DNA from 2 places in the Mesorhizobium sp. P2_F8 genome. Region 2 is predicted to be linked to the other one. Evidence: riboswitches for the same ligand, from Rfam matches in the RefSeq annotation. Region 2 holds a riboswitch; the other holds the start of a gene.
What was found. Region 2 has a riboswitch for S-adenosylmethionine ahead of AC1DZP_RS21395 (O-succinylhomoserine sulfhydrylase). Riboswitches for the same ligand answer to the same signal wherever they lie in the genome.
Positions count from the first base shown of each region.

Region 1: it holds a riboswitch for S-adenosylmethionine, as region 2 does, so the genes downstream of both, metX (homoserine O-acetyltransferase MetX) here and AC1DZP_RS21395 (O-succinylhomoserine sulfhydrylase) in region 2, are expected to answer to the same signal.

Region 1 covers NZ_JBFUFB010000001.1:90,956-105,870, reverse strand. Annotated here, with positions in the region: gene AC1DZP_RS00540 (ABC transporter ATP-binding protein/permease) at 1-549, shown strand, start outside; gene AC1DZP_RS00535 (DUF1194 domain-containing protein) at 637-1,440, shown strand; gene AC1DZP_RS00530 (glycosyltransferase family 2 protein) at 1,460-2,395, opposite strand; gene AC1DZP_RS00525 (DUF1330 domain-containing protein) at 2,766-3,092, shown strand; gene metW (methionine biosynthesis protein MetW) at 3,115-3,729, opposite strand; gene metX (homoserine O-acetyltransferase MetX) at 3,726-4,895, opposite strand; SAM riboswitch at 5,006-5,083, opposite strand; gene hisC (histidinol-phosphate transaminase) at 5,221-6,330, shown strand; gene AC1DZP_RS00505 (prephenate/arogenate dehydrogenase family protein) at 6,337-7,272, shown strand; gene AC1DZP_RS00500 (sugar kinase) at 7,282-8,208, opposite strand; gene AC1DZP_RS00495 (DUF2125 domain-containing protein) at 8,216-9,214, opposite strand; gene AC1DZP_RS00490 (gamma-glutamylcyclotransferase) at 9,348-9,869, shown strand; gene AC1DZP_RS00485 (aldo/keto reductase) at 9,991-10,938, shown strand; gene AC1DZP_RS00480 (LysE family translocator) at 11,029-11,655, shown strand; gene AC1DZP_RS00475 (lysophospholipid acyltransferase family protein) at 11,674-12,462, opposite strand; gene AC1DZP_RS00470 (LysR family transcriptional regulator) at 12,578-13,480, opposite strand; gene AC1DZP_RS00465 (nuclear transport factor 2 family protein) at 13,603-14,073, shown strand; gene AC1DZP_RS00460 (pyridoxamine 5'-phosphate oxidase family protein) at 14,098-14,730, shown strand; gene AC1DZP_RS00455 (YdcF family protein) at 14,734-14,915, opposite strand, start outside.
Region 2 covers NZ_JBFUFB010000008.1:276,704-291,618, forward strand. Annotated here, with positions in the region: gene AC1DZP_RS21390 (ceramide glucosyltransferase) at 1-538, shown strand, start outside; gene AC1DZP_RS21395 (O-succinylhomoserine sulfhydrylase) at 553-1,743, opposite strand; SAM riboswitch at 1,801-1,878, opposite strand; gene AC1DZP_RS21400 (2'-deoxycytidine 5'-triphosphate deaminase) at 2,034-3,128, shown strand; gene AC1DZP_RS21405 (ABC transporter substrate-binding protein) at 3,229-4,002, shown strand; gene AC1DZP_RS21410 (hypothetical protein) at 4,020-4,463, opposite strand; gene araD1 (AraD1 family protein) at 4,488-5,480, opposite strand; gene mmsB (multiple monosaccharide ABC transporter permease) at 5,673-6,965, opposite strand; gene mmsA (multiple monosaccharide ABC transporter ATP-binding protein) at 6,962-8,494, opposite strand; gene chvE (multiple monosaccharide ABC transporter substrate-binding protein) at 8,616-9,686, opposite strand; gene AC1DZP_RS21435 (LysR family transcriptional regulator) at 9,998-10,987, shown strand; gene AC1DZP_RS21440 (hypothetical protein) at 11,098-11,349, shown strand; tRNA gene AC1DZP_RS21445 (tRNA-Gly) at 11,338-11,411, opposite strand; gene AC1DZP_RS21450 (acyltransferase family protein) at 11,505-13,394, opposite strand; gene AC1DZP_RS21455 (hypothetical protein) at 13,607-14,915, opposite strand, start outside.

The sequences.
Region 1 (14,915 bases), on a different contig from region 2:
TTCTTCCGTGCCATTGCCGGCCTGTGGCCATGGGGGAGTGGGCGGATCGGCCTGCCTGCGGGAGAAAACCCCATATTCGTGCCGCGCGTCCCGTATTTCCCGGCCGGCACTCTGCGCGAGGTCCTCGATCACCCGAACGGACCTGCGCCGGCGAGCGACGCCGACATTTCGGCGGTGCTTGCCGAAGTCGGGCTTGGACGGCTGTCATCCTCACTCGACCGCAGCGCGCGCTGGGAACATGAGCTGGGCGATGACGAACAGCGTTCGCTGGCCTTCGCCAGGCTCGCCCTGCGGCAGCCGAAGTGGGTGATCATCGACGAAGCCCTTGACGCGTTCGACGGACCCTCGCTGCGACGAGTGCTGTCGACACTGGAGAAGCGCTTGCCCGAGACAGCGATCCTCAACATCGGACGTGGGCTGCACAACAATCAGTTCTTTCCGCGCGCGCTGACGATCGTCAAGGATACCGGTGCGCAGGCGCTGAAACCTGTCCGCGTCAGGGCTGGTGCGATCGACCCGCCGCCGGCGGCCGCCCGCCGCAAGAAATAGGCTGTTTTCCCCGGTTACGGGCTCCAAGCTTTATTTTGCCGCGATCGCGAAGGAAGATTTCGCGAAGAAACAACTCTGGCGTCGGCCATGCTTGATGCTTTACGCCTGCTTGCCTGTCTTGCCTATTCCCAGGCTGCTCCGACCGCCCCGCCGCCGGATGCGCTGGCGGTCGATGTCGAGCTGGTGCTGGCGGTCGACATTTCGCTGTCGATGGACGAGAAGGAGTTTGCCCTGCAGCGCGCCGGTTATGTCGAGGCGCTGCGGCATCCCGATTTCATCCAGGCTGTCCGCGCCGGCAAGACGGGCCGCATCGCGCTCGCCTATTTCGAATGGGCCGGCACGGTGCGCGACGACGCGATCATCGACTGGCAAATCATCGACAGCGCCGAGAGCGCCAACAGCTTTGCCGACAAAGTCGCGGCCCGGCCGTTCCGCAGCTTCCGCGGCACTTCGATTTCCAGTGCACTGGCTTTCGGCACCGAGATTTTCGATCGCACTTCTTTCGAGGGCGAACGCAGCGTCATCGATATATCAGGCGATGGTCCCAACAATATCGGGCCGCCGGTCACCGCGACGCGCGATGCGGCAACAGCCAAAGGCATCGTCATCAACGGCCTGCCGATCCTGATCAATCCGTCACCAACCTTCAGCCATCTCGACCAGTACTATGCGCAGTGCGTGACCGGAGGGCCTGGTTCCTTTGTGCTGCCGATTTACGCTGCCGCCGAATTTTCTACGGCCATCCGGCGCAAGCTGATCCTCGAAGTGAGCGGCATTCAAGATAGGACGAGGGTCATCCCCGTCGACACTGGTGCGCCTGTCGACTGCCTGAAAGGCGAGCGGGACAGACGGTTTTTTTCGGACCCGTATTTTCCGGAGCTCGACCGATAGCTTCGTCGTAGTGACAGGGTCAGGCCGGACGGACGCCGAACTTCTGGCGAAACTCGTCGTGAAGGTCGCGGCGCCAGCGCCGGCCAGAGACATAGCCTTTGATCAGTTCGGGCAGCGAATAGCCGAGATCTTTCGACGACCGGTTGGTCATGTAGCCCGACAAGGCTTCAGGAATCCGGCACTTCAGAATATCGGAAATGATCTGCCGCGTAATCATGTAGGGCGGAATATGTGGGTACGAGCGGGCAATATTCGGGTGTTTGCGCATCAGGTTCGCATAGGCTTCGACATAGCCGTGGCGACGTCGCGAAATCGAATTCTCCGAATTGTGCTTCGTCCAGTCGATGTCCTGAGACAATTGCGCGCCGAAGCGCCGGGCAAGGCGCAGCAGCAATTCCCGATCCTGCATCCTGGCGATGTCGCTGTCGTAGCCGCCGATGGCCAGCAACGCCTCGCGGCGCGCTGTTATCGCCGATCCCGCGATCAAGATTGTCTCCGCGACCAGCGTTCGCTCCAGCGTGGCAGAGTTTAGGAATGCATCGCGATTGATGCAATCGGTGGCGCGTCCGCCCTTCAGGGAGACATAGGAGCTGATCAGCACTTCGAGCGCCGGATTGGCATCGAACCAGGTCAGGGTCCGTTCGAGCCTGTGCGGCAGATAGACGTCGTCGGAATCGAGGAACGTCACGACGGGTGCCCGCGCGCGCTCGATGCCTGCATTGCGGGCGGCATTGGCGCCTCGCCATTTCGCGCCGACATAGATCAGTCGCGGATCACGAATGCCGGCCAGTGCCGCCGCGGTTCCGTCCGTCGAGCCATCGTCGACGACAATATGCTCGAACCTCGGCATGCTCTGGGAAAGTACACTTTCCATGGCGCGCAATACCGCCTCACGCCTGTTGTGAGTCGGCGTGATGACCGTGATGAGAGGAGCGTGTTCTGTCTTCCCGGTCATACTGCGTCAGCCATTTCCATCGAAAAAATACGCTTCCTGCCAGGTCTTTCGATCTTCAGGACGGTCAAATGGATCGGACTCCCCCTTCCATATCCCCCGTATTGGCCACGACGCTACAAAAAACAGACGTACCTGTCACCCCACCGGGATGCTGCTCAATGCGCGTGAAACGACGAATTCCAGTATCTAGCGCTTCAACTGCAACACTATTGCCGCGCGCTATGCTTGCGAATCGCCCTTGCGATGAATGACGCGTCTATGATCCGAATGCATTCTACTACGTCGGACGTAATCGCATCGCGGCCGGTGTTTGGGCAGATTGCCGTCGCGAGGCCGGCTGGTCGGCTTCGGTCCCAGAGGGAGTACTGTCATGACTGCTTACGCCGTTGCCCATATGCGCCAAGCCCGGATGGGTCCGCAGCTCGTCGAATATCTGCAGAAGATCGATGCCACGCTGGCCCCTTTCGGCGGTCGTTTTCTGGTCCATGGCGGCGATGTCGAGGTCATCGAAAACAAATGGCAGGGCCACCTGATCATCATCGAATTTCCCGACAGGCAACACGTGCGCGGATGGTACAATTCGGCCGCCTATCAGGCGATACTGACGTTGCGGACCGACAACTCGGAAGCCGACGTGATCTTCGTTGATGGCGTTGAGCATCCGCATAAGGCCACGGATGTCCTTGACCAGGCGTGAAGTCGACAATGGCGCGGCGGGATCACCGTTTCAGCAAGAACACCGCCTGCTGGCCGAAGAAGTTCCAGAACCACCATGGCATCGACAGGCCGATCTTCTGGCCATTGGCGTCGAGCGCAGTTGCTTTTTCCACGGTAGCGCCAAGCTCGTCGCACAGATTGACGAAGTCGCGGATGGTGCAGAAATGGATGTTGGGCGTGTCGTACCAGGAATAGGGCAGGTCCGTGGTCACCGGCATGCGGCCATTGAGAAACAGCGACATACGAACCCGCCAATGGCCGAAATTGGGGAAGGACACGATGGCGCGATTGCCGATCCTGAGCAGTTCGTTGAGAACCAGCTTCGGGTTGCGGGTGGCCTGCAGGGTCTGCGACAGGACGACGAAGTCAAAGCCCTTGTCGGGATAGAATTCGAGATCCTTGTCGGCATCGCCCTGGATGACGCTCAAGCCGCGCGCCACGCATTCGTTGACGCCACGCTGCGACAGTTCAAGGCCGCGTCCGTCGACCTGCTTGGTGTCCTGCAGCAATTCGAGCAGCGATCCATCGCCTGAACCGACGTCGAGCACGCGCGATTGTGGCGGGATGAGGTTGGCGACGACTTCGAGGTCGACGCGCTGGTTGCGGGTGACGTTCACGATGCGAGCCCTCGCGCCCGTGCTGCGGAGCCGATGAAGCCATTGATCGCGGCAAACAATTCCGGCTCGTCGAGCAGGAAGGCGTCGTGGCCGCGATCGGTCTCGATCTCGACAAAGGATACCGACGCGCCGGCGGCGTTGAGCGCATGAACGATCGAGCGGCTCTCTTCGGTCGGGAACAGCCAATCCGAGGTGAAGGACACCAGGCAGAAGCGGGTTTTCGTGCCGGCGAACGCATCCGCCAGCCGGCCGCCATGGTCGGCGGCGAGGTCGAAATAATCCATCGACCGCGTCATGTAGAGATAGGAATTGGCATCGAAGCGATCGACGAAGGTCATGCCCTGGTGGCGCAGATAGCTCTCGATCTGGAAGTCGGCGTCGAAGCCGAAGGTGAGTGCCTCGCGATCCTGCAGATTGCGGCCGAACTTCCGATGCAGGGCAGCCTCCGACAGATAGGTGATGTGGGCGGCCATGCGCGCCACCGCCAAGCCCTTTTCCGGGCGCTTGCCGTGCTCGAAATATTTGCCGCCATGCCAGTCCGGATCCGCCATCACGGCCTGCCGGCCGACCTCATGGAAGGCGATGTTCTGCGAGGAATGGCGCGCGCCGGTGGCAATCGGCAGAGCCGAGAAGACGCGCTCCGGATAGCTGGACGCCCATTCCAACACCTGCATGCCGCCCATCGAGCCGCCGAGGACGCAAAACAGTTTTTCGATGCCGAAATGGTCGATCAGCATCTGCTGGGCGCGCACCATGTCTCGAATGGTGATGATCGGCAGGTCGAGCCCATAGGGCTTGCCGGTGGCGGGATTGGTCGAGGCCGGGCCGGTGGAGCCCAGACAACCGCCGATGACGTTGGAGCAGATGACGAAGAAACGGTTGGTATCGATGATCTTGCCGGGGCCGATCAGCACTTCCCACCAGCCCGGCTTGCCGGTCACCGGATTGGTGCTGCCGACATGCTGGTCGCCGGTTAGCGCATGGCAGACGAGGATGGCGTTGGAACGGGCGTCGTTCAGCGTGCCGTAGGTCTGGTAGGCGATCTGGAACGGCGACAGCAGGGTGCCGGCATCGAGCTTTAGCGGCTTGTCGGGCCCAAAGCGTAGCACCGGGCTCGACGGCTGATCAGCCTCGTTGTTGGTTTTTCCAGCGCGCAGAGCGGCCATTGCATCCATCTCACACTTTGAATCCGCACGGCGCTTTCGAAATTCGAGGCCGATGCGGTGTCCGGCCGGCGCGGACAACAAAAAACCGGCATTGCCGCCGCAAAGCCGGTTACAGGATGCAAACGGCCCTTTAGCAAGTTGTTTAACGTGGCTGCAAGCCGACCGGCCAAATCACCACGGAATCTCGTACCTCTTCTAGGACTGTGGCGCGCCCGCGTCAACGGCCAGCCGCGGTCCGGAGGTTGCCACCTCTCGACATTGCGGGCCGTGGCTTGTATTTCCGCTGCGGCTTCCAGACGGAAGCGTTCTCGACGGATTTTGCGACATGAGCCAGACACCGGACAAGGCACGTCCAACCCCGCGCGCGGGCATCATGGACATCGACGCCTATGTGCCGGGCAAGAGCACGGCGCCCGCCGGCGTCGCCAAGGTCTACAAGCTGTCGTCGAACGAGAATCCGCTGGGTCCGTCGCCGAAGGCGATCGAGGCCGCGCGGGAGATTGCTGCGAAGCTCGACGTCTATCCCGATGGCACCGCCAGGCGGCTGCGTGAGGCGATCGCCGAGGTGCATGGTCTCAACGCGCAGAACATCATCTGTTCCAACGGCTCCGACGAAATTCTCGGCCTTCTGGCGCAGACGTATCTCGCTCCCGGCGACGAAGCGATTTTCACCGAACACGCCTTCATGGTCTACAAGATCTACATCCAGTCGGCCGGTGCAACTCCGGTCGCGGTCAAGGAGACCGATGAGCGTGCAGACATCGATGCGATGCTGGCCGCCGTCACGCCGCGCACCAAAATCGTATTCCTCGCCAATCCCAATAACCCGACCGGCACCTATGTGCCGTTCCAGGAAGTGCGCCGCCTGCATGCCGGCCTGCCCGGAAATGTGCTTCTGGTGCTCGACGCGGCTTACGCCGAATATGTTCGCCGCAACGACTATGAAGCCGGCATCGAACTGGTCGGCGGCGCCGAGAACGTGGTGATGACCCGCACCTTCTCCAAGATCGGTCTCGGCGGAGCGCGGATCGGCTGGATGTACGCGCCGATGCACATCGTCGATGCCATCAACCGTGTGCGTGGCCCTTTCAACGTCAATGCGACGGCGATCGAGGCCGGCATCGCCGCGATCCGTGACCGCGACCACGTCCAACGCAGCGTGAGGCACAACGAAACCTGGCTGACATGGCTGAGCGGGGAGCTTGGCAAGCTCGGGCTGCGGGTGACGCCAAGCGTCGGCAATTTCATCCTGATCCATTTTCCCGACGACCAGAACCATTCGGCTGCCGCGGCGGACGATTATCTGACGGCGCGCGGCTATATCCTGCGGCGTGTTTCCGGCTACGGCTTTCCCAACGCGCTGCGCATGACCGTCGGCACCGAAGATGCCAATCGCGGCGTTGTCGCTGCTCTCACGACATTCCTGAAAAGCTAGAACACCATGACATCACCGATGTTTGAAAAGATCGCGCTGGTCGGCATCGGCCTGATCGGCTCGTCGCTGGCCCGCGTCATCCGCCGCGAGGGCCTCGCCCGCCACGTCGCCATCTCGACCCGCAGTGCCGCGACATTGGCGCGTGCGCAAGAGCTTGGGCTCGGCTCCTCCTACTCCACCGATGCGAAGGAAGCGGTCCGCGATGCCGATCTGGTCATCGTCTCGGTGCCGGTCGGCTCGTCCGGCGCTGTGGCCGAGGAAATCGCGCCGGCACTGAAGCAGGGCGCAATCCTCACAGATGTCGGCTCGACCAAGGCATCGGTCATCGCCCAGATGCAGCCCTATGTGCCCGATGGCGTGCATTTCATTCCCGGCCACCCACTGGCGGGCACGGAAAAATCCGGCCCCGATGCCGGCTTCGCCGACCTGTTCGACAATCGCTGGTGCATCTTCACCCCGCTGCCCGACACCGACCCGGAGGCGCTGGAGAGGCTGTCGGAATTCTGGCGCCGTTGCGGCGCCAACATCGACACGATGGATCCGCAGCATCACGACATGACGCTGGCCATCGTCTCGCACCTGCCGCACATCATCGCCTACAACATCGTCGGCACCGCCGACGATCTGCAGTCGGTGACCAAGTCCGAAGTCATCAAATATTCAGCTTCGGGTTTTCGCGATTTCACCCGTCTCGCCGCCTCGGATCCGACCATGTGGCGCGACGTCTGCCTGCACAACAAGGACGCCATCCTCGAAATGCTGGCACGGTTCTCGGAAGATCTGGCGTCGCTGCAGCGGGCGATCCGCTGGGGCGACGGCGAAAAGCTGTTCGATCTGTTCACCCGCACCCGCGCGGTGCGCCGCTCTATCATCGAGGCGGGCCAGGACATCGACGTGCCCGATTTCGGTCGTCAGGCGGTCGAGCACCCGGCGAAGGCGTAGATCGGTTCTTCAACCTGCTGGCCAGTGGCTTTTCATCATCGCCAGCGTCTCGGCCCGGTCCGGCGCGCCTAGCCTGCCGCCGAAGCGCAGGCATTTGAGCGCGGCGGCCGCACTGGCAAAGCGCAAGGCCTGCTCGACCGGCATGGCTTCCGCCAGTCCGATGGCGAAGGCGCCGTGAAAGACATCGCCGGCGGCCAGCGTGTCGACCGCCTTGATTTTTGGCGCCGCGACATGGCGTGATGATCCCGTCGCGCGATCGAACCACCAGGTTCCAGCCGCGCCGCCGGTAACCGCGACAAACGCATCGCCGCGACGGGCAAGTGCCTCACAGGCCTGGCGCGAATCCAGTTCCTTGCCGCACAATATACGCGCCGCCGGCTCGGAAGCCACGATATGGGAAGCCAGCGGCAGCAGCAGTTCCAGCACGTCCCTCGGCGCGGTATCGGCATCAAGGATCGCCGGCCGGCCGATGGCGTGCGCCGCCTCCAGGGCAAGCGCTGCGGCACCGGGCCAGCGGACGTCGACCAGCACGGCATCGAATGCTGAGAGGTCTGCGAGCGGCAGAGCCTCGGGATCGGCCTGGGCCTGGCTGTCGTAGAAGGGCACGATGATGCGCTCGCCATGCGCGTCGACCAGGATCGAGGCCAGCGCCGAGCGAGCGCCGTTGACGCGGCGCACGAAGCTGCAATCGATGCCTTCTGCTTGGATCCCGGCGATCAGCTGATCGCCGACAGAATCGTCGCCCGCGCTCGCCCACAGCGATACGTCGGCGCCCAGGCGATGTGCAGCGCAGGCCGCGCTCGTCGCCATGCCCGAGGCGATCTGGACGCCGTCGGAGGCGATGAACTTGCCTTGGTGGTCGGGCAGCGTCTCGACACGCAGGATCGTATCCAGCGTCAGCGCGCCGACACTCAGCAGTCTCACGGTTTTTGCCATCGATGCGCTATTCCACCGGCTTGATCTTGCCCAGCGGAATGAAGCCGAGCGAGGCCTTGCCCTTGACCACCTTGAGCGGCATCGACGGCTGGTTGCCGAGCAGCGCCAGGCCAGCAAAGCCCTGCTCGATCTGCGTTTTTTGCTCGGGGATGGCACCGCCGAGGATCGCCGCCACGGCTTTCGGGTCCTTCAGCGTGATCGACAGGTCGGCGTCGATGAGACCATCAGCATCGACCGACAATGGTCCGGAAACAGTGACGCGCGCCGTGCCTGACGACAGGTCGAGGTTGCGGATCTCGATCGCCTGGCCGCGCAGGCTCTTCACTTGCCTGCCGATCAGCGCGACGCCATTCTTCAGCGTCACGTCGCCGCTGGCATCGAGCGCCGGCAGCACCCGTCCGCCGATCGCCTCGGCATCGATCTCGAGATCGGTGAAATTGCCGAGATAGTTGATATCCCCGCCGTTAGGCTGCAATTGGCTGTCCGCCTTGCCGGCACTGAACAGTTCGACTGGATCGGTGTCATCAGCGGGATCGGTCTGGCCGGACAGGCCCTCGGCTTGCACTGAAATCCGCCGTGGCAGCGGCCATGACAGTTTGACGTTGGCTTGCAGGTTGTCCCAGTCGATCCACAGCGGCATCATGCCTGGAACGGAGGTCCTGAGCGGACCGCGCAGATCGGCCACCGGCGACAGCGGCTGGATGATCTGGGCGACGGCATTGAAGCTGCCGGCCGAGGCGGCGATGTTCCTGGCATCGTCCTCATAAGCGAGATTGTCGCAGGAGACGGCAAAACTCAGCGGATAGCCGCTGACCTGGAGATTGGCACAGCCGGCCTCGACGCCACTCTTGTTGAGCGAGGCAACCGCCTTGTCGGCTTCACTTCGGACCCGGTCAGCCAGGTAGAACCAGCCAGCGCTGTAGATGGCGAACAACACGAGGATGAACGCGGCAAGCCAGAACAGGCGGCGTCGGCGCTTCGGTTGGCGTTCGTCACTTGACGTCATGCTTTGGCTCTCGTTAACGCATGGGTGTTGCAGGCGGACTCGCGATTCCGACAACAACAGGTAGACAGAGGCGGACGGAAAAAACACCGATTCCGGTGTGGTGCTGCCATTCTTTACAATCAGGCGCGGCGATATGGGCGATTTTTGGGTGTTTGGCTATGGGTCGCTGATCTGGCGGCCGGGTTTCGCGCATGTCGAGACGCAGCGCGCGCGCCTGCACGGCTACCGGCGCTCGCTGTGCGTCTATTCCTTCGTGCATCGCGGCACACGTCAGCGGCCGGGGCTGGTGCTCGGTCTCGACCGTGGTGGCTCCTGCGTCGGATTGGCGTTCCGCGTGCCCGGCGAATTGCGTGATGAGGTCATCGCCTATCTGCGCGAGCGCGAGCTGGTCACCAACGTCTATCTCGAACGGACGCTCAGGATTCGCCTTGACGGCGGCCGGACGGTCGAAGCCGTAGCCTACATCGTCGACCGCCAGCACGAGCAATATGCCGGCGCGCTCGACGCGGCGCACGCAGCCGCCGTGGTGCGCGGCGCGGTCGGCCAGTCCGGCAACAATGAGGACTATGTGATCAGCACGCTGGAACACCTTGAGGCGCTGGGCATAAGCGACCACTGGCTGGAGGATGTCGCGCGCCGGGTAGCACCTTTGTGAAGCGCTGGCTCTGCGGAAAAGGCCGCCAGGCCTTTGACCTCGATGATGGAAGACCTAGTTTAGGTTCCGAACCTCAGCCAGGGCTGCATTCACTGGCCCCCAATCATCCCGGAGATACGCCTTGCAGAAACGCCGCCTTGGTCGCACCGACCTTTCCATCGCGCCGCTGGTTCTGGGCGGCAATGTCTTCGGCTGGACCGCCGACGAGAAAACCTCGTTCGATCTGCTAGACCGCTTCGTCGGGGCCGGTCTCAATGCCATCGACACGGCGGACGCCTATTCGCGCTGGGTGCCCGGCCACAAGGGCGGCGAATCGGAAACCATCATCGGCAAGTGGATGAAGGACCGCGGCAATCGCGATCATGTCGTGGTGGTCACCAAGGTTGGTTCGGATATGGGACAAGGCCACAAGGACCTGTCCGCCGCCTATATCGAAAAGGCCGTCGACGCGTCGCTGAAGCGGCTGCAGACCGACGTCATCGACCTCTATCTGTCGCACTGGCCGGATCCGACCACGCCCTACGAGGAAACCCTCGGCGCCTACGAGAAGCTGCTCGCCAAGGGCAAGATCCGCTATGCCGGCTGCTCGAACCTCGACGCCGGCCAGTTGCGCGCGGCACTCGATGTGGCGAGCCTGCGCGGCCTGCCGCGCTACGAGGTGCTGCAGCCGGAGTACAATCTCTACGACCGATCCTCGTTCGATGGGCCGTTGCGCGATCTGTGTGTGGCCGAGGATATCGGCGTCATCACCTATTTCAGCCTGGCCAAGGGCTTCCTCAGCGGCAAATACCGCAGCGAGGCCGATCTTGGCCAAAGCCCGCGTGGCGGCGGGGTGAAAGACTACCTCAACGCGCGCGGCACGCGCATTCTCGCGGCACTCGATGCGGTGTCGGCCAGGCATTCGGCCAAGCAGGCGGAAGTGGCGCTTGCCTGGGTTATCGCACGGCCAGGCGTCACTGCGCCGATCGCCAGCGCCACCAGGCCTGAGCAGATGGACAGCCTGATCAAGGCCGGGTCGCTGAAATTGACCGCCGACGACATGGCCGAGCTCGACAAGGCAAGCGGCTGAAACTTCCGGCGGCGCCGCACGCACGAACGTCCAAGACCACGCACCTGTCTTGCCATACCGTCCTTCGCACGGGGCAAGGCAGAGGGTGAGATGACTGAGCCGCTTCTTTCGCAACCGGATCTTTGGCGCCAGTTGGTCGCGCTGGTGCTTGCCGCCACCGTCGTCATGGGCAGCCCAGGGCCGGCAACGATAAGCGTCACCGCCGTCGGAGCTGCCTTCGGCTTGCGAGATTCATTGCGGTACGCCTGGGGGATCGCCCTGGGCACGATTGCAGTGCTGCTGGTGGTAGCTACCGGGGTCATGGCGGTGCTCACGTCGATGCCGAAGCTGGCACCGCTGCTGGCTTTCGCGTCCGGTGCCTATATCCTCTATCTCGCGTTCAAGATCGCCACGGCTCCGCCATTGGCGGCGCGCGCGGCCGAGGCTTCGCGCCCGACATGGCTGGCCGGGTTTCTGCTGGCTGTCGCCAACCCAAAAGCCTATGTGGCGATCGCCGCCGTGTTCGCCGGCGCTTCGTCGAGCCAAAGCGCCGGCGATATCGGCATATGGCTTAAGCTGACCGTTCTGGCGCTGATGATCGTCGCTATTCATGCTGTGTGGCTCGTTGCGGGAGCGGCGTTCGCCCGGTTCCTCCGCAGGCCGGCCGCTTCGCGGACCATCAATCTGGTCTTTGCCGCGACGCTGGTGTTGACCACCGCGCTGGCCGTGTTCGGCTGAGTGTTGGCTCGGAGCTTTTCAGGCTTTCGCGCCGAGTTCCCGCAACCGCTTCACCGCGGTTGAGGGCAATGCCGGCGGGTTGGGAGTGCGGGATGCCTCGATGAGAAGCTGGTCACAGGCAGCCTCGGTTTCACCGATCAGCCGGGCCATGAATTCGTCCTTGCCCAAGCCCGGCGGAATCGGCGGCAGGAACCGCGCCTTGATCGTGCCGGGGTAGCGCAGGAATTTGCGGCGCGGCCAGTAGAGACCGGCGACATGGGCGACCGGCACCACCGGAACGCCAAGCTGCGAATAGATTTCGACGATGCCGTATTTGTAGGCCGGCTCGTCACCCGGCGCGCGGCGCGTCCCCTCGGGATAGATGATCAGCTGGCGTGGGTTGCGCGCCATTTCCTGCCTGGTGGCGGCGACCACCGCCTTCAACGCTTTCGAGCGGCTGCCGCGGTCGACCGGGATCATGCGCATCTTCATGATGTACCAGCCGAAGAACGGGATCCAGGTCAGCTCGCGCTTGAGGATGTAGAGCGGATCCTGGAGGAACGGGAAGAAGGCGATCGCGTCCCAGAACGATTGATGCTTGGGCGCCAGGATGAAGGAACCATCGGGCAGGTTTTCCAGGCCGGTGATGTCGCTCTTGGTCCCGGCAATCTTGTCATAGAGCCACATGCACGTGCGTGACCAGAATTTCGGCACGAACCAGGCGCGGTGACGGGGCGACAGGAAATAGTAGGGGGTCCAGAGGATCATCTGGACGATCAGATTGACGTAGAAGACGAAATTGAACGCCAGCGATCGGACATACAGCATGGAGGGAGGCCCGGTGAGAGGTGTGCGTTGGTTACACCAAGCGCGGCGAAAAAGGAAATGGCCGCGAGCCGCTCTGACGAGCAAAGGAGAACGATGGTCGGGCGGCCCGTTTCAGCTACGTCAATCGCGCTAGCCGCTCCTTCAGACGCGGGGCAGCGAAATCGAGAAAGGCCCGCAGCTTGACCGGCAGCAGGCCGTGGCCGGCATGCACCAGGCTTACCGGCCATGGTTCAGGCTCGAACTCCTGCAGCAGGATGCGCAGCGCGCCTGACCGCAGTGCGGCTTCGATCTGGTAGGAAAGCACTTTTGTCACCCCGATGCCGGCAATCGCGGCGTCGATGGCCGCCTCGGCGGTGTTGACCTGAAGCCGCGAGCGGACCTGAACCGGGACTTCCGTCCTGCCCTGGGCGAAGCTCCAGGTGGCGGCGGAAGCAAGTCCCTCGAAGGTGATGCAACTGTGTGTTTCCAAATCCTGCGGGGTCATCGGCGTGCCATACTCGGCCAGATAGGCCGGGCTCGCACAAGCGACGCGGCGGATCGAGCCGACAGCAATGGCGACCAGGCTCGAATCAGGCAACTGGCCGATGCGAATGGCGAGATCGAAATGGTCCTCAACCAGCTGGGTTATGCGGTCGGCTAGCGTCAAGCGAATGTTCACGTCGGGATAGGCCGCGAGAAAACCGGTGACGACCGGCAGCACGTGCAGGCGGCCAAAAACGACCGGCGCGGTGATGGCCAATTCGCCGGTCGGAGCGCTGTATTCGCCGGCTGCCGTGCGTTCGGCCTCACCGACGTCGTCGAGGATGCGGCGGCAGGCGGCAAGATAGGCCTGGCCGGCGTCGGTCGGCGTCAGCCGGCGCGTCGAGCGGTTCAACAGGCGTGTGTTCAGATGTCGTTCGAGATCGGAAACCTTGCGGCTGACCGTCGCCAGCGGAATGCCGAAACGGCGGGCCGCGGCGGAAAGGCTGCCGGCCTCCACCGCGGCGACAAAGAGCGACATGGCTTCGAGACGATCCATAGCTTCTTCCAGAAAATGGAAGGACGGATTGCGAATATGTCATCTGCATTTGAAGGATGGAAGGCTTTATATGACAATTCCTGGCCTGCCTGCAGCAGGGCCTCTACAAACAAGGAGCTACCATGTCTGAAGGCCGGCCGCCGCTGCCGCCGTTCACAGCCGAGACCGCCGCGCAGAAGGCGCGCATGGCCGAGGATGCCTGGAATTCGCGCGATCCGGCCCGAGTGGCGCTTGCCTACACGACGGATAGCCGCTGGCGCAATCGCGCCGAATTCCTACAAGGCCGCGATGCCATCCAGGCGTTCCTGACGCGCAAGTGGAGCCGCGAACTCGACTACCGGCTGATCAAAGAGGTCTGGGCCTTCCACGGCAACCGCATCGCCGTGCGCTTCGCCTATGAATGGCACGACGACAGCGGCTCATGGTTCCGCAGCTATGGCAACGAGAACTGGGAATTCGACGAACATGGGCTGATGCGCGTGCGCATCGCCAGCATCAACGACCTGCCGATCGGTGCGGCCGATCGCAAATATCACTGGCCGCTCGGCCGGCGCCCGGACGACCACCCGTCATTGTCGGAGCTTGGGCTCTAGGGTCGCCGGGGCAAGGAGGCTTTCATGAATGCTCATGCTTTCACCAGCGACGTCGCCTTCACGCCGACCGTCAAGGCGATCCAGGCCCGCAAGGGCTCACGCCAGTCCTATGCCCGCGTCGAGGAGCGTGGCGGCTGGCAGGCCGATATCACGCCCGACCTTGCCGCCTTCATCGAGATGCAGACCAGCGTCTTCCTGTCGACGGCCAATGGCGATGGCCAGCCCTACATCCAGCATCGCGGTGGACCCGCCGGGTTTCTCAAGGTGCTGGATCAACACACGATCGGCTTTGCGGATTTTGCCGGCAACAGGCAGTTCATCACGCAGGGCAACCTGGCCGACAATCCGCAGGCCTTCCTGTTCCTGATCGATTATGCCCACCGGCAGCGCATCAAGATCTGGGGCACGGCCCGCGTCGTCGAGAACGATGCCGAGCTGATGGCGAGGTTGATGCCGCAGGACTACAAAGCGCGTCCCGAGCAGGTCATCCTGTTCACGGTCTCGGCTTGGGACTCCAATTGCCCGCAACACATCCCGCAGCGGTTCGAGGCGGCTGACGTGGCAGCGGCGCTTGGCGAACGGGACAAGCGTATCGAGGGCCTCGAACAGGAGATAGCGCGCCTCAAGGGGATTTCAGGCGCTGCAGCCTGGGAATGAGGTTCAGCCGCCGGCCGCAGTCTCGGCCAGCGCGATGCCGTCCGGCGTCGGCTTCATCGGCACGATGCCGCGCGCCAACGCCAGCAGATATTTATTGTATTCGGTGAACAGCACGCGCAATGCGCGCGGCTTGGTCAGCCAGCTGCCATTGTCGAGGTTGGTGTTGACCACCGGATACGGTTCGA
Region 2 (14,915 bases):
CATGCTCTGGAACAAGCCGATGCTCGACGCCAGTGGTGGCATCCGTGCGCTCGCCGCCGAGATCGCCGAGGACGCTGCCGCGACCAAGCTGGTCAATGGCCTCGGCCTGCGCGTCAATCTCGTCGCCGCGCCCTTCGAGCAACCGCTCGGCCGGCGCACCTTTGACGAGATCTGGTCGCGTCAGGCCCGTTGGGCGCGCCTGCGCCGCGTCACCTTCCCATGGTTTTTCGCACCCGAAATCCTGACCGGGGCAGTGGTGCCGCTGGCACTCGCGCTGTTGGCGGCGGCAAGCGCCGGCGTCAGCCTCTGGGCAACCGCCATTGCCGTGCTGGCGGCCTTCTACCTTCCGGAATGCGCCCTGGCCGGGTCCAAGGGCTGGTACCTGTCATCGCGCATGGTCGCGGCGATCATGATGCGCGACCTGATCCTGCCGGCGATGTGGGCGCGCGGCTGGCTGGGTGGCGCCGTCGACTGGCGCGGCAACGCGATGACCATCACCAAGGCGGCCGAGCTGGAAGAGACGCCGTCCGGCGCCTGATAGCCAAAGGCCTTCTACTTGGCCGACTTCAGCGCCTGTTCGATGTCTTCCAGAAGATCGTCGGTATCCTCCAGGCCGACCGACAGCCTGAGCGTGCCCGGCCCGATGCCGAGTTCGGCACGCGCCTCGTCGCTCAGATTCTTGTGCGTCGTCGTCGCCGGATGGGTGATCAGGCTCTTGGCATCGCCGAGATTGTTGGAGATCAGCACGATGTCGAGCGCGTTCTGCAAGGCGAAGGCTGCCTGCTTGCCGCCCTTGACGTCTAGGCAGATCAGCGTCGAGCCGCCCGACATCTGCTTCTTGACGACGGCCGCCTGCGGGTGGTCGGCGCGGCCGGGATAGATGACGCGGGCGATTTCGGGCCGCTCGGCCAGGAAATCCGCGATCCTGCCTGCGCTTTCCGTCTGCTGGCGCACGCGCAGCGGCAGCGTCTCCAGCCCCTTCAGCAGCGTCCAGGCATTGAAAGGCGACAGGCTGGGACCGGTGTGGCGGAAATAGTCGTGCAGGTTCTCGTCGATCCACTTCTTGTCCGACAGGATGACGCCGCCGAGACAGCGGCCCTGGCCGTCAATATGCTTGGTCGCCGAGTAGACGACGATGTGCGCACCGAGCTGCAGCGGCTTCTGCTGCAGGGGCGTGGCAAAGACATTGTCGACGATCAGCCGCGCACCGATCGAATTGGCAAGCGCGGCAACCGCGGCGATATCGACCACTTCCAGCGTCGGGTTGGTCGGGCTTTCCAGGAAGAACAGCTTGGTGTTCGGCTTGACCGCTTTTTCCCAGTTGGCGATGTCGGTGCCGTCGACCAGCGTCGCCTCGATGCCATATTTCGGCGCCAGCGTCTCGACCACCCAGCGGCAGGAGCCGAACAGCGCGCGTGCTGCCACGATGTGATCGCCGGCCTTGGCGCTGCACAACAGCGAGGCCGTCACCGCGGCCATGCCGGATGCGGTGGCGCGCGCGTCCTCGGCGCCTTCGAGCGCGCACATGCGCTTTTCGAACATGTCGACGGTCGGGTTGGCGTAGCGCGAGTAGATGAATCCCGGCTCCTCGCCCTTGAAGCGGGCTTCGGCGGCCTGCGCCGTTTCGTAGACATAGCCCTGGGTCAGGTACATCGCCTCGGAGGTTTCGCCGAAACCGGAACGCAGGGTTCCGCTATGCACGAGTGTCGTTTGAGGCTTCCAGTTACGCTTCTTGGTGCTCATCGCTTTTGTTCCAGACACAAAAAAACCGGCCGCGAAAGTCGCAACCGGTCCATACGGCCTTGCGGCCCGACGGTCCTTTAGCGACTTGTTTAACGTGGCTGCAAGCCGACCGGCCAAATCACCACGGGATAACGACCCTTTAGACCCGCGCCACGCTTGCGTCAATTGCCGGCTTGATTAAGAGGTTTGTACCAAGCAGGTTCCGCAGCAGTGTTCCACGGTTTTGCGGCAAGAACCTGCGAACAGAAAATCGCCTGGCCCCAAGAATCGCCTGGCCTAGGAGTGGAGCCTTGCGGCAGACAGGCATTCTTCCCGATCAGGACATTTCGGCGCTGTTCCAGTCCGGCGCGCTGAAGTCGGCGCGCGCGTTCGATGCCGATCAGATCCAGCCGGCGAGCCTGGATCTGCGGCTCGGCGACAAGGCCTGGCGGGTGCGGGCCTCGTTCCTGCCGGGTCCCAACCACAAGGTTTCGGAAAAGCTCGACCGGTTGCAGCTGCACGAGATCAATCTTGCAGAGGGGGCGGTGCTGGAGACCGGCTGCGTCTATATCGTGCCCTTGCTTGAAAGCCTGGCATTGCCGGCGGACATTTCGGCCTCGGCCAATCCGAAGAGTTCGACCGGGCGGCTCGACATCTTCACCCGCGTCATGACAGATCGCGGACACGAGTTCGACAAGATCGCCGCCGGCTATCACGGCCCGCTCTATCTCGAGGTCAGCCCGCGCACCTTTCCGATCGTCGTGCGCACCGGTTCGCGTCTGTCCCAGATCCGTTTCCGCACCGGCAATGCACTGCTCTCGGAAGCCGAGCTGCATGACCTGCATCGCGCCGAGATGCTGGTCGCAACCGAGCCGCCGAACATTTCCGGCGGCGGCATCGCGCTGTCGATCGATCTTAACGGCGATCAGAACGGCCTGGTCGGCTATCGCGGCAAGCATCACACCGGTCTCGTCGATGTCGACAAGCGCGCGGCACAAGAGGTCGTCGACTTCTGGGAGCCGATCCACAAGAGCGGCGCCGGCGAACTGGTGCTCGATCCCGATGAATTCTACATCCTCGTCAGCCAGGAAGCGGTGCATGTGCCGCCGCTCTACGCCGCCGAGATGACGCCGTTTGATCCGCTGGTTGGCGAGTTCCGCGTCCACTATGCCGGCTTCTTCGATCCGGGTTTCGGCCATTCGGCGTCCGGCGGCACCGGCAGTCGCGCAGTGCTCGAAGTGCGCAGCCACGAAGTGCCGTTCATCCTCGACCATGGCCAGATCGTCGGCCGGCTGGTCTACGAGCATATGCTGAAGCGGCCGCAGGCGCTCTACGGCACCGATCTCGGCTCCAACTACCAGGCGCAAGGCCTGAAGCTGTCCAAGCATTTCCGCCCAGCGCGCTGAACCCAATTCCCGTCGGGCAATAGACTTGCCTGCGCTGGCTCGTCATGCTTGGCTGGCTTTCTGGCCGCCAAGCTGGCGGCGTTCAAGGGGAACCAAGAAAATGCGGATTTCAAAATGGATCATATCGGCAGCAGGTGCTGCCGTGTTGCTGATGGCGGCCGGCTCTCTGTCGGCGCAGGCTGCTGAGAAACTGAAGATCGGCACCGAGGGTGCCTATCCGCCGTTCAACACCATCACCCCGGACGGCAAGGTCGTCGGCTTCGATATCGACATCGCCAATGCGCTGTGCGCGCAGATGAAGGTCGAGTGCGAGATCGTCACCCAGGACTGGGACGGCATCATCCCCGCCCTGCAGGCCAAGAAATTCGATGCCATCATCGCCTCGATGAGCATCACCGAGGAGCGCAAGAAGCAGGTCTCCTTCACCAACAAATACTACACGACGCCACTCGCGCTGGTGGCGCCGAAGGATACCGAACTCACCTCGACCGAACCGGCAGCGCTTGCCGGCAAGACGGTCGGCGCCCAGGCTTCGACCACGCAGGCCGACTATGCCCAGAATGTCTACGGCAAGGCTGGCGCGGAGGCGAAACTCTACCCGACCCAGGAAGAGGCGATCACCGACCTGACGAACGGCCGTCTCGATGCCGTCATCTCTGACAAGTTCGTGCTGGTGGACTGGTTGAAGAAGGCAAGCGACGGCTGCTGCAAGCTTGTCGGCGACGTCAAGGGCACGGAGACCCAGGCCGGCATTGCCGTTCGCCTGGAAGACACCGCGCTGCGCGACAAGCTCAATGCGGCAATAGACGCCATCGTCGCCGACGGTACCTACAAGAAGATCCAGGCCAAGTACTTCGACTTCGATATTTATTGAGGTTGAACCCGACCGGGTCAGCCGCGAAAGAGATGCTCTTTCGCGGCGCCCAGACAGCCATGAAATTGGCCGACAAAGAGCAGTTCGCGTACGGCCAAGCGTTTCCTGCCCCAAAATCCTCTGGTCGGTTTCTCCTCATCGAGCGAGGCGCTTGAGCCGGACTTCAAAGGAAACAACTGCTTGTCGAGGCAACCGAGAATATGGGCCCTGGCGGAGTCGATACCGCAGGCCCTGGCATTGTCGTTCAGCCTGTCGCTGCGAAGCGCGGACGTTATACGATCCGTATTGCCCATCAGAAAGCCTACTTGTGCTTTCGAATAACCAGTTGCCAGAAGACGCTTCGTCATCGCCGAGTGGGCTTCACGGTAGAACTTGGCGCTGCACTGACCAGCGCTAAAGGCCACCGATGGCGGCTGGATCAGGAACAGGGCCAGGCCCGCGAACAAAATGACAAGCCGCATTCTGTTCATTTCCACGCCGCTATCTCAAAGCGCCTTCACCGCCACCTTCACCGGCTGCTCGATCTCGAGTGGGTTGCGCAGCGGCAGGCCAAAATCCTTGGCCTCGATTTCGAACACATCGCCAGCCTCGGTCTTGATGCCGTCGGCAAAGGACAGCGTCGCCGTTCCGAACATGTGCACATGCACGTCGCCTGGCTGGCGGAAAGCCGCATATTTGAAGTGGTGATGTTCGAGATTGGCGATGGTGTGCGACATGTTCGCTTCGCCAGACAGGAACGGCTTTTCCCACAGCACCTCGTTGTCGCGATAGATGCGTGAGCTGCCGCGGATGTCGGAGGGCAGGTCGCCGATCAGGATCTCCGGCCCGAACGAGGCGTTGCGCAGCTTGGAGTGGGCCAGGAACAGATAGTTCACGCGCTCGGTGACGTGGTCGGAAAACTCGTTCGACAGCGTGAAGCCGACGCGGAACGGCGCGCCGTCGTCGCCGATGACGTAAATGCCGGCCACTTCCGGCTCTTCGCCGGCGTCCTTGGCGAAGGCCGGTGACAGCAGTGCGGCGCCTGGCGCCACCGCCATCGTGCCGTTGCCCTTATAGAACCATTCCGGCTGCACACCGATCTGGCCTTTCGCAGGCTTGCCGCCCTCCAGCCCCATGCGGAACATCTTCATGGAATCGGTCAGCTGTTCATCGCCGTCGGCGCCGAGCTTCTTGTGCATGGAATCGCGCGTCGCGGCCGAGCCGAGATGCGTCAGTCCGGTGCCGGTCAGATGCAGGTGCGCCGGATCGGGGTGGTTGATCGGCGACAGCAGCCGCCCCTTCTTGTAGGCGGCATCGAGATCGATTGTCTCGCCAAGCCCCTTGCGTTCGATCAGCGCGACGAGCCCGACGCCGGTGCGGGCGGCCTCCATCGCCAGCGAATAGACGCTGCGCGCACCATTGATGATCCGGGTCTTGCCGCCGTTGCGGGCAACGACGCGGATGGTCTCGGCGTCATCGAGAATCTGGGAGATCAGCATGATGAATCCTCTCTCATTTGCCTTGGCAGGGGCTGCCGGGACGGCAAACCTTGCCCAGCGCGGCCAGGACCTCGTCCATGCCACGGGTGAAATTCTCCATTCGGATTGCGCTCGCGAGCCTGGTCCCTCAGGGACTTCTTTTCGTGCCGCCGGGCAGCGCCGCGATGTGACCCGTATGCCTTCCTGGTTCCCTCAGCCCTTGTTCTTGTTGTAGACGTCGAACACCACCGCGCCGAGCAGCACCAGGCCTTTCACCACCTGCTGCCAGTCGACATTGACGCCCATGATCGACATGCCGTTGTTCATCACGCCCATGATGAACCCGCCGACCACCGCGCCGATGACCTGGCCGACACCACCCATCGCCGAGGCGCCGCCGATGAACACCGCGGCGATGACGTCGAGCTCGCTGCCAAGGCCTGCCGCCGGCACTGCCTGCCCAAGGCGGGCCGCGATGATCAGGCCGCCAAGCGCTGACAGCACGCCCATATTGACGAACACCATCAGGGTCAGTCGCTCGGTCTTGATGCCCGATAGCTGTGCCGCCTTGGCATTGCCGCCCATTGCGTAGATGCGCCGGCCGATCGTCATGCGTTTGGTGACGAACACGAACAGTGCGATCAGCACGCCCATCACCATGAGAACGATTGGCAGGCCCCTGTAGCTGGCGAACTGGTAGACTAGGAACAGCGCCAGCGCGCTGGTCACCAGGGTCTTGATGACAAACAGCGTGAAAGGCTCGGCTTCGTAGCCGTGCTGCTCGCGCGTGCGCCGTGCCTTGAGCCCGAAATACGCATAGGCGAGCACGGCGACGACGCCAATCAGGATCGTCGTCATGTGCAGTGTCAGGCCGCTGCCGATGATGGTCTTGCCGGCGGCGTTCACCGTCGGCGGGATCAGCGTCAAGGGGCCGATCACGTCCGGAATGAAGCCGGAACTGAGCGCCTTGAAGCCATCTGGAAGCGGTCCCACGGAAGACCCGCCACCCAGCAGCGCCTGGCAGATGCCGCGGAAGATGAGCATTCCGGCCAGCGTCACGATGAAGCTCGGTATTCGGTGATAGGCAATCCAGTAGCCTTGGGCCGCGCCGATGCCGCCGCCGATGATGAGGCAGATGATCGATACAACCAGCGGATTGCTGAGGGGGCCAAGCGGCCAGATGACCATCATCATTGCCGCCAGCGCGCCGATGAAACCGGCGACGGAGCCGACGCTGAGGTCGATATGGCCCGAAACGATCACCAGAAGCATACCCAGCGCCATCACGATGATGAAGCTGTTCTGCTGCACCAAATTGCTCAGGTTCACCGGCTTGAAGAGCGTGCCGGACGTGGTGAACTGGAAGAACACCATGATGGCGATCAGCGCCAGGATCAGGCCGTATTCGCGCAGATTCGTGATCAGCGCCGAGACGGCCACACGCGGCCCCTGCTGCACATCTTCGGCGACGCCGCTTTTCGGCGCGGGAGCGCTTTCGGTGGTCATGATGCTTTTCCTTCTCCCCGAACGATGGCGCGCATGATCTTTTCCTGGCTGGCTTCGCTCGCCGCCATTTCGCCGACGATGCGGCCTTCGTTCATGACGTAGATGCGGTCGGTGATGCCGAGCAGTTCTGGCATCTCCGACGAGATGACGATGATCGCCTTACCCTCGGAGGCGAGGCGGGCGATGATGGTGTAGATTTCATACTTGGCGCCGACGTCGATGCCGCGCGTCGGCTCGTCGAGGATCAGCACTTCCGGATTGGCGAACAGCCATTTCGACAGCACCACCTTCTGTTGATTGCCGCCCGACAGATTGCCGGTCATTTGATAGACGCTGGACGAGCGGATGTTGGTCTTGGCCTTGTAGTCATTGGCGACGGCAAGTTCGCGCAGGTCGTCGATCACGGCGTGGCGCGACACGCCGGGCAGGTTGGCCAGCGTGATGTTGTGCTTGATGTGATCGATGAGATTGAGACCGTAGGTCTTGCGGTCCTCGGTGACGTAGGCAATGCCGTGTTCCACAGCCTTGCTCACCGACGAAACATCGATCGGCTTGCCCTTGAGCAGCACGTCGCCAGTGATGCGGCGGCCATAGGAGCGGCCAAACAGGCTCATGGCGAATTCGGTGCGTCCGGCGCCCATCAGCCCGGCAATGCCGACCACCTCACCCTTGCGGACATCGATATCGATGCCCTTGATCACCTGCCGCTCGGCATGGATTGGGTGATAGACCGACCAGTTCTTCACCTGGAGCACGACCTCGCCGATCTTGGGCTCGCGCGGCGGATAACGGTCGTCGAGCGAACGGCCGACCATCGAGGTGATGATGCGGTCCTCCGAAATGTCTTTCTTGGCAAGTGTTTCGATGGTCCGTCCGTCGCGGATGATGGTGACCTTGTCGGCGACCCGGTTCACCTCGTTGAGCTTGTGCGAGATCAGGATCGAGGTGATGCCTTGCCGCTTGAATTCGAGCAGCAGGTCCAGCAGTGCCTGGCTGTCCTTTTCGGACAGGCTCGCCGTCGGCTCGTCGAGGATCAGCAGCTGCACTTCCTTGCTGAGCGCCTTGGCGATCTCGACCAGCTGCTGCTTGCCGACGCCGATATTGGTGATCAGCGTCTTGGGGTCCTCCTTGAGGCCCACCTTCTTCAGCAAGGCGCTGGTACGTGTCTCGTTGGCATTCCAGTCGATGATGCCAAATCTGGCGTGTTCGTTGCCAAGGAAAATGTTTTCGGCGATCGACAGCATCGGCACCAGTGCAAGCTCCTGGTGAATGATGACGATGCCCTTGTGCTCGCTGTCGTGAATGCCCTTGAAATGGCATTCCTCGCCACGGTAGACGATCGCGCCATCATAGGTGCCGGACGCATAGACGCCCGAGAGCACCTTCATCAGCGTCGACTTGCCGGCGCCGTTCTCGCCGACCACGGCATGAATCTCGCCTTCCTCGACGCTGAGGTTGACGTTCGACAGCGCCTTCACGCCGGGGAACGTCTTGGTGATGTCGCGCATCTCCAAAATCGTCGAGGCCATTGGGACTACCGCTCCCTGAGAGGTCGGCAAACACTGCCGGCGAGGTCGGTAACAATACCGGGCCTGCTGGTGAACGAAAAGGGGCCCTGCGTTGCGCAGGACCCCTGGATTTGAAACCGAATTACTTCAGCTCGTCGGCCTTGATGTAGCCGGAGTCGACGACCAGCGCCTGGTAGTTCGACTTGTCGACTTCATGTGGCGTCAAGAGGATCGAGGGAACGACCTTGACGTCGTTGTTGTAGGTCTTGGTGTCGAGGGCATCCGGCTTGCCACCCGACAGCACCTTGTCGACGAGCTCAACGGTCGACTTGGCCAGTTCGCGGGTGTCTTTGAACACGGTCGAGTACTGCTCGCCCGAGATGATCAGCTTGACCGAGGCGGTCTCGGCGTCCTGACCGGTCACGATCGGCCAGGGCTGAGCGTCCGTGCCGTAGCCGACAGCGCGCAGCGATGCGGTGATACCACGCGACAGGCCGTCATAGGGCGACAGAACGCCATCGACGCGGCTGCCGTCCGAGTAGTTGGCCGAAAGCAGATTGTCCATGCGGGCCTGAGCGGTGGCCGCCAGCCAGCGCAGCGTGCCGACCTTGTCCATGCCGGTCTGGCCGGACTTGATCTTGATCGAGCCGTCGTCGATCAGTGGCTGCAGGACGGAAATCGCGCCATTGTAGAAGAAAAAGGCGTTGTTGTCGTCGGGCGAGCCGCCGAACAGTTCGACGTTCCACGGCTTGGTGTTCGGGAAACGCTCCTTGAGGCCCTTGACCAGCGAATTCGCCTGGATGACGCCGACGCCGAAATTGTCGAAGGTCGTGTAGTAATCGACGTTGGCGGTCTTTTTGATCAGGCGGTCATAGGCGACGACGACGACGCCGGCGTCAGCGGCCTTCTGCAGCGCGTCCGACAGGGTGGTGCCGTCGATCGAGGCGATGATCAGCGCCTTCGGGCCCTTGGTGATTTCATTTTCCAGCTGGCTGAGCTGGTTTGGAATGTCGTCCTGCGCATATTGCAGGTCGACGGTGTAGCCCAGAGCCTCGAGCTGGGACTTGACGGCGTCTCCGTCGTTGATCCAGCGCTGCGAGGTCTTGGTGGGCATCAGCACGCCGACGAGGCCTTTGTCGGCTGCGTAGGCGGTGGCCGACATGGCCGCGATGCTGACCGCCAAGGCGGCGACTAACGTCTTGATGATTTTCACTTAACTCTCCCTGGTTGATGGACGCGGCACCCCGGGGGTCGCGGGCCGCGCAATCGTGCAGAAGCGCCAAGGCACTGCTGCCGTCATATCGATCTCCGGTATCCTCCCATGGCCCCGAGGCGCTGATTTCAATCGATACGATTTTTCTCGTCTGCGACCGTCGCGTCTCGGAACGCGCGAAGGTTGTGATCCTTTGCCATAACTGTCAAATGCGATCTTTGATGATTGCTATATCAATATTGGTATATGATATCGAGGCGAGACGGCTGGCACGACCGCTGGCCGCCTGCGAGCAGAAGCAAGGAGAGGTTATGGCGGCGCTAAGGAATCCGAGTGCGATTTCAAATGGTTACAGAGAGATGCCGGGCGACGGCGAAACCTTGCTGCGCAGTGGCCTCAGCTTACGCCATATGCGCATGATCGTCGCGCTCGACGACCATGGCCGGGTGAGTGCGGCAGCCCAGGTTATGAACATTTCTCAGCCGGCGGCTTCGCGCATGATCAGCGAAATGGAGGCCGTGCTGGAGGTCAAGCTGTGCGAAAGGCTGCCGCGCGGCATCACCTTGACGCCTTTCGGCAAGGCATTATCCAGGCGCGCGCGCTCGATCCTCCTGGAAATGCGAGAGGTCGACCGCGAAATTTCCGAACTTAAGGCGGGCAAAGGCGGCTCGGTGTTCCTCGGCGCTGTGACGGCACCGGCAATCGAGCTGGCGGTGCCGGCGATTCGCGAAATCCGCCGCATCTATCCGCGCATCGAGATCACCATGCAGGTCGAGACCTCCAACGTGCTGGCACGCGAATTGATCGCCACGCGCCATGATTTCATCATCGCGCGCATCCCTGACGATCTCAATCCACGGCTGTTCGAGTCGCGCGTGATCGGCGTCGAGAAGGCCTGCCTGATCGTGCGCCGAGGTCATCCGCTCACCAAGGGCGAGGCGGTGCGGTTGGAGGACACCGCCGCCTACGATTGGGTTTTCCAGTCGGGCGGGTCGCCTTTGCGCCAGGCGATGGAGAGCAATTTCCTCAACCGCAACATCGCTTTGCCCGACCGTATCCTCAACACCAGCTCGCTGCTCTTGACCCTGGTCATGGTCGCACATTCCGATGCGATTGCACCGGTATCGGTCCAGGTGGCGAAATTCATCCAGAATCCCGACGGGCTGGCCGGCGCTATCGACGTCGTCCAGACCGAATTCGACATCGAGGTCAGGCCCTACAGCCTGATCACGGTGAAGAACCGTGTGCTGTCGCCGGCCGCCAAGATGCTGCACGACTTCATCCTGCGAGAGGTGGGATGACGTCTCCGTCAGGCGTCGAGTTCGGGGCTGGCGAACAGCAAGGCGGGAACATTATTTCCTGCCGATGCGTTCATATCCCTGCAAGGGACGATTTCTTCAGGAGACCGAACATGCGCAGCTTCGAAATGATCGACCTGCTTTGCGTGGTCGAGGCCTGCAAGCACGAACGATCGGTCGGGAATTTCGTGTCGATGGCTGAAGGCGTGGAAGAATTGCGGGTTCTGACCGGTGATTTCGTCTCATCGGATGACGTAGTGGCAAACGCGCTTGCAACGGTCGCGCTTGCGCGAGGCTGCTCGGTTGTGTTCGACGAACAGGCGGGCGCTGAAATTGTTGCTGGCGCCATGGGCTGGAGCGGGTAGAGGGAATCGAACCCTCGCGTTCAGCTTGGGAAGCTGACAAGCTACCATTACATCATACCCGCGCGATCCCTCGTTACCATGCGGGTTGGCCTTCGGGCAATCGCAAAGCGGCTTTTACACCGCAGGCTGCGGCGATGCATATCGACCTGCGATTGCTATCTTGCCCTGGCGAGCTTGTTGCCGGCGGCAAAGCTTGGCCAGTACTTCGAGATGGCTAACGTCGCGCCGGCGGAAGAGAAATGACCATAATCGAAATAGAGAAATTGCTTGCTGTCGGCATCTGCGTACGAACAGCCGGCCGCATCGCACAGATATGCCAGCGGATCTATGAATGTCGCCCCTTTGGCGAACGGCAGCACCCGCTTGTTGATCCCCGGATCCATGGCAGTCGGCCAGGACGTGTTCCCGGCATGCTCCCGCCTTGCGAAGAAAGCGATTTTCTGGACGTCGGCGATGAATTCGGGCGACTGGCCGATGACATAGACCTTGACGCCCATGTCGCGAAGCCGATCGATCGTTTTTTGCAGGCCATCGAAGCCCCTGACCTGGTAGTCGGTCCATCGGCCGCTCAGGATCACCGCCCGGATGTTAGCGTCGCGGATAATCGACAAGGCTCGTTCGTTGAAAAGCGTACAGCTTGGCCGGGCATAGGAAAAATAGGTGAGGTCGGGCGGGCAGCCGGCATAGGTGTACTGGATGACATTGGCCTGGATTTTCTGGGCGTTGGCGTCGAGTCCCGAAACATAGTGGGCGGCGAAGGAATCGCCCCACAAAAGCACGTTGGTGGCAAAGCCTTGGGTGCGGGTGCAGTCGGCGAGGTTCCAGGTGTCGATGCGGGCCCCTTCGTTGAAGCAGACGCCGTTGCGCCAGTCGCCGACCCGGATCGGCTCGGTCGAGAAGTCCGGGAACCGTTGCGGAAAACCACCGCCGAGCGCGCCGGCCAAGCCGCCGACACAGAGCAGGACGATCGCCGCCCCCGAAAAGGCGAAGATCGGCAATGGGGCGGTGAACGCCCGTTTCCGGCGAAACGGCTGCTCGACATATTTCCAGGAAAATGTCGCCAGGGCGAAACTGGCTACCATCATCGCGATGACCGTCGGCACGCCGATGGCCTTCAGCGAGAGATAGTGGACGAACGAATTTATCGGCCAGTGAACGAGGTAGAGCGAATAGGAAATGAGGCCAACCCAGACCAGCGGCGCGAACCGAAGGACGCGGGTCGCAAGAGGTGCCGGCCTGTCGGCGCCGGGGTGATCGTGGCCCGCATAGATGAGCAGGGCGGTTCCGATGCAGGGGAACAAGGCATTGTAGCCCGGAAACGGGTCGCTCTCCGAAATCGTTAGAAAGCCGAAGGCGATCAGGGCAAAGCCGGCGAGGCCGATAAGTTCCATCGCCAACCGGCTGGCAAGCGCCGGCGGCTTCTTCAGCATCAGCATGGCGCCAAGCGCCAGTTCCCAGAAGCGCGTCGGCAAAAGGTAGAAGCCGGCTGTCGGCGCCAGCGAGGTTGCCATGACCGCTACGGCAAAGCTGCCGATGGCGATCGGCAGCAGTACCGTCAGCCAGCGCTTCGAGACATATCGGTAGATCAAATAGAGCAGGATCGGTGCGAAGATATAATACTGCTCTTCGACCGAAAGCGACCATGTGTGAAGCAGTGGCCGCAGTTCGGCGTCGATGGAGAAATAGTTCGTCGTCTTCCAGAAATAGATGTTCGACCAGAAGGTCGAGGCGGCGATCACGCTCAAGCTGAATTCGTGCAGATCCGACGGCAGCAGGATGAACCAGGCGGCAATGCTGGCGAGCAGGATGACGAAGGTCAGCGCCGGCAGGATCCGCCGTGCGCGGCGCCAATAGAAGCGACCGATCGAAAACTCGCCGCGCTCGAGATCGTCGAGCAGGCTGCCGCTGATCAGGTATCCCGATATGACGAAGAAGATGTCGACGCCGGTGAAGCCGCCGGGAATGGCGGAGACGCCGAAGTGGAAGAGCAGGACGGGCAGCACCGCCACGGCCCGAAGGCCATCGATGTCGCGCCTGTAGTTCATCCGGACAGGCTCGCGCGCCGCGGCCGGAAGCTTTGGTTCTGCGAGTTCAAGACGCCGCTCATGCGGCGATGTCCCGCTCGTGCAAAAAATTCCGGCTCGTCGCTCTCACATGCCTATCCTCTGCGGTGCAACTTTGCTGCACCGCAACATAAGTGTCAAGGCATGTGCCAGTTCGAATGCCGGCGAGGCCGATCCGGGCCGGCGCGGCGGGATCAGGCGCCGGGCAGGTAGATCACCGCATGATCGTCCGAATAGGCCCGCTTCCAGCCCAGTTGGTCGAAGAAGGGAATGCGACTGTCGTCGGCTGCAATCAGCGCCCAGCCTATGGCGTATTTCTTCAGCTGGGCTTCGAGAAGTGGCTTGCCGTTGCTGTGTCCCGTCTCGTCATCGGCTTTTGTGAAACCACCGAGGAACAGCTGGTCCGTCCGACCGTCGATATAGGTCTTGATCCCGTGGAAGATCAGCGTGCCGCCGAAATTGTAGGAATTCAGCACGTTGCCGGACAGATGATGGCTTTCGGCGAACGCCAGCGCCCCGCTGGCCGACGTCTTCGGGCTCGGCGCGACCTGATAGACGCTGCCGAACACGGCGACCGCGCCGATGACCAAAACAGCTGCCGCGCCGCAAATCGCGTAAAACCGCCTGGCGAAGAATTGTTCCAGCCCGTCGCGCTTTTCAGCCAGCCATGCGGTGGCCGAAAGCGAGGGATATTGCTGTGCGACCTCCATCGCGATCACCACCGGGACCAGGAGGAAGAACAGATACATGAAACGCAGATGAGCGAGAAAGGCATGCAAGGTGAAGACGATGAACAACGCCTTGGCCCAGCCAATTCGCAACCGTGACACCAGCAGCCCGAACAGCGCCACCAGCATCGCAACTTCCTGGACAACGAGATCCTGCGCATTGAACGGTCGCCATTCCGCGATCAGCGACACCGCCTCGTTGCCATAGGCCACGGCGAAGGTCGCCAGGATAGCCTGGACGCCATAGGGGTGGATCAGGCTGACCAGCGGACAAAGCAGACCAAATGCGATCCATTTCGCCACGAGGGCCGGTTTTGTGAGACCTGTACGCGTCAGCAGATCGAGACCGGCGAAAGCTGCGATGACGAAGCTCAAGGTAAAGGTGGCGTGCAGGTTCGCCCACAACACAACCAGCACAAGCAGCCACCAGGGTGGCGCCCGTTCTTCCCATGCCGCACGAAAGAGCATCGCCGTCCAGACGACGATGATCGGGAAAGTGAAGATATGTGGACGCCCCGTAAAGATCGGGGTGATCAGGGCCATTGCAATGAAGGCCAGCGCAATCGACAGGATCGGCTTCAGCCATCTGCTGAGAAACCACCCCATCAGGAAAACCGTCAGGGAAATCATGGCGATGATCAGCGTGACCACGCCGTTCCAGCCTCCCGCCCGGTAGGCAAGAGCCAAAAGGACCTGCCCCAGCCATTCCTTGGCGATCCATGGCTGGCCGGCAAACGTGTAGGAATAGGGGTCGACTGTCGGAAATGTCCGGCTT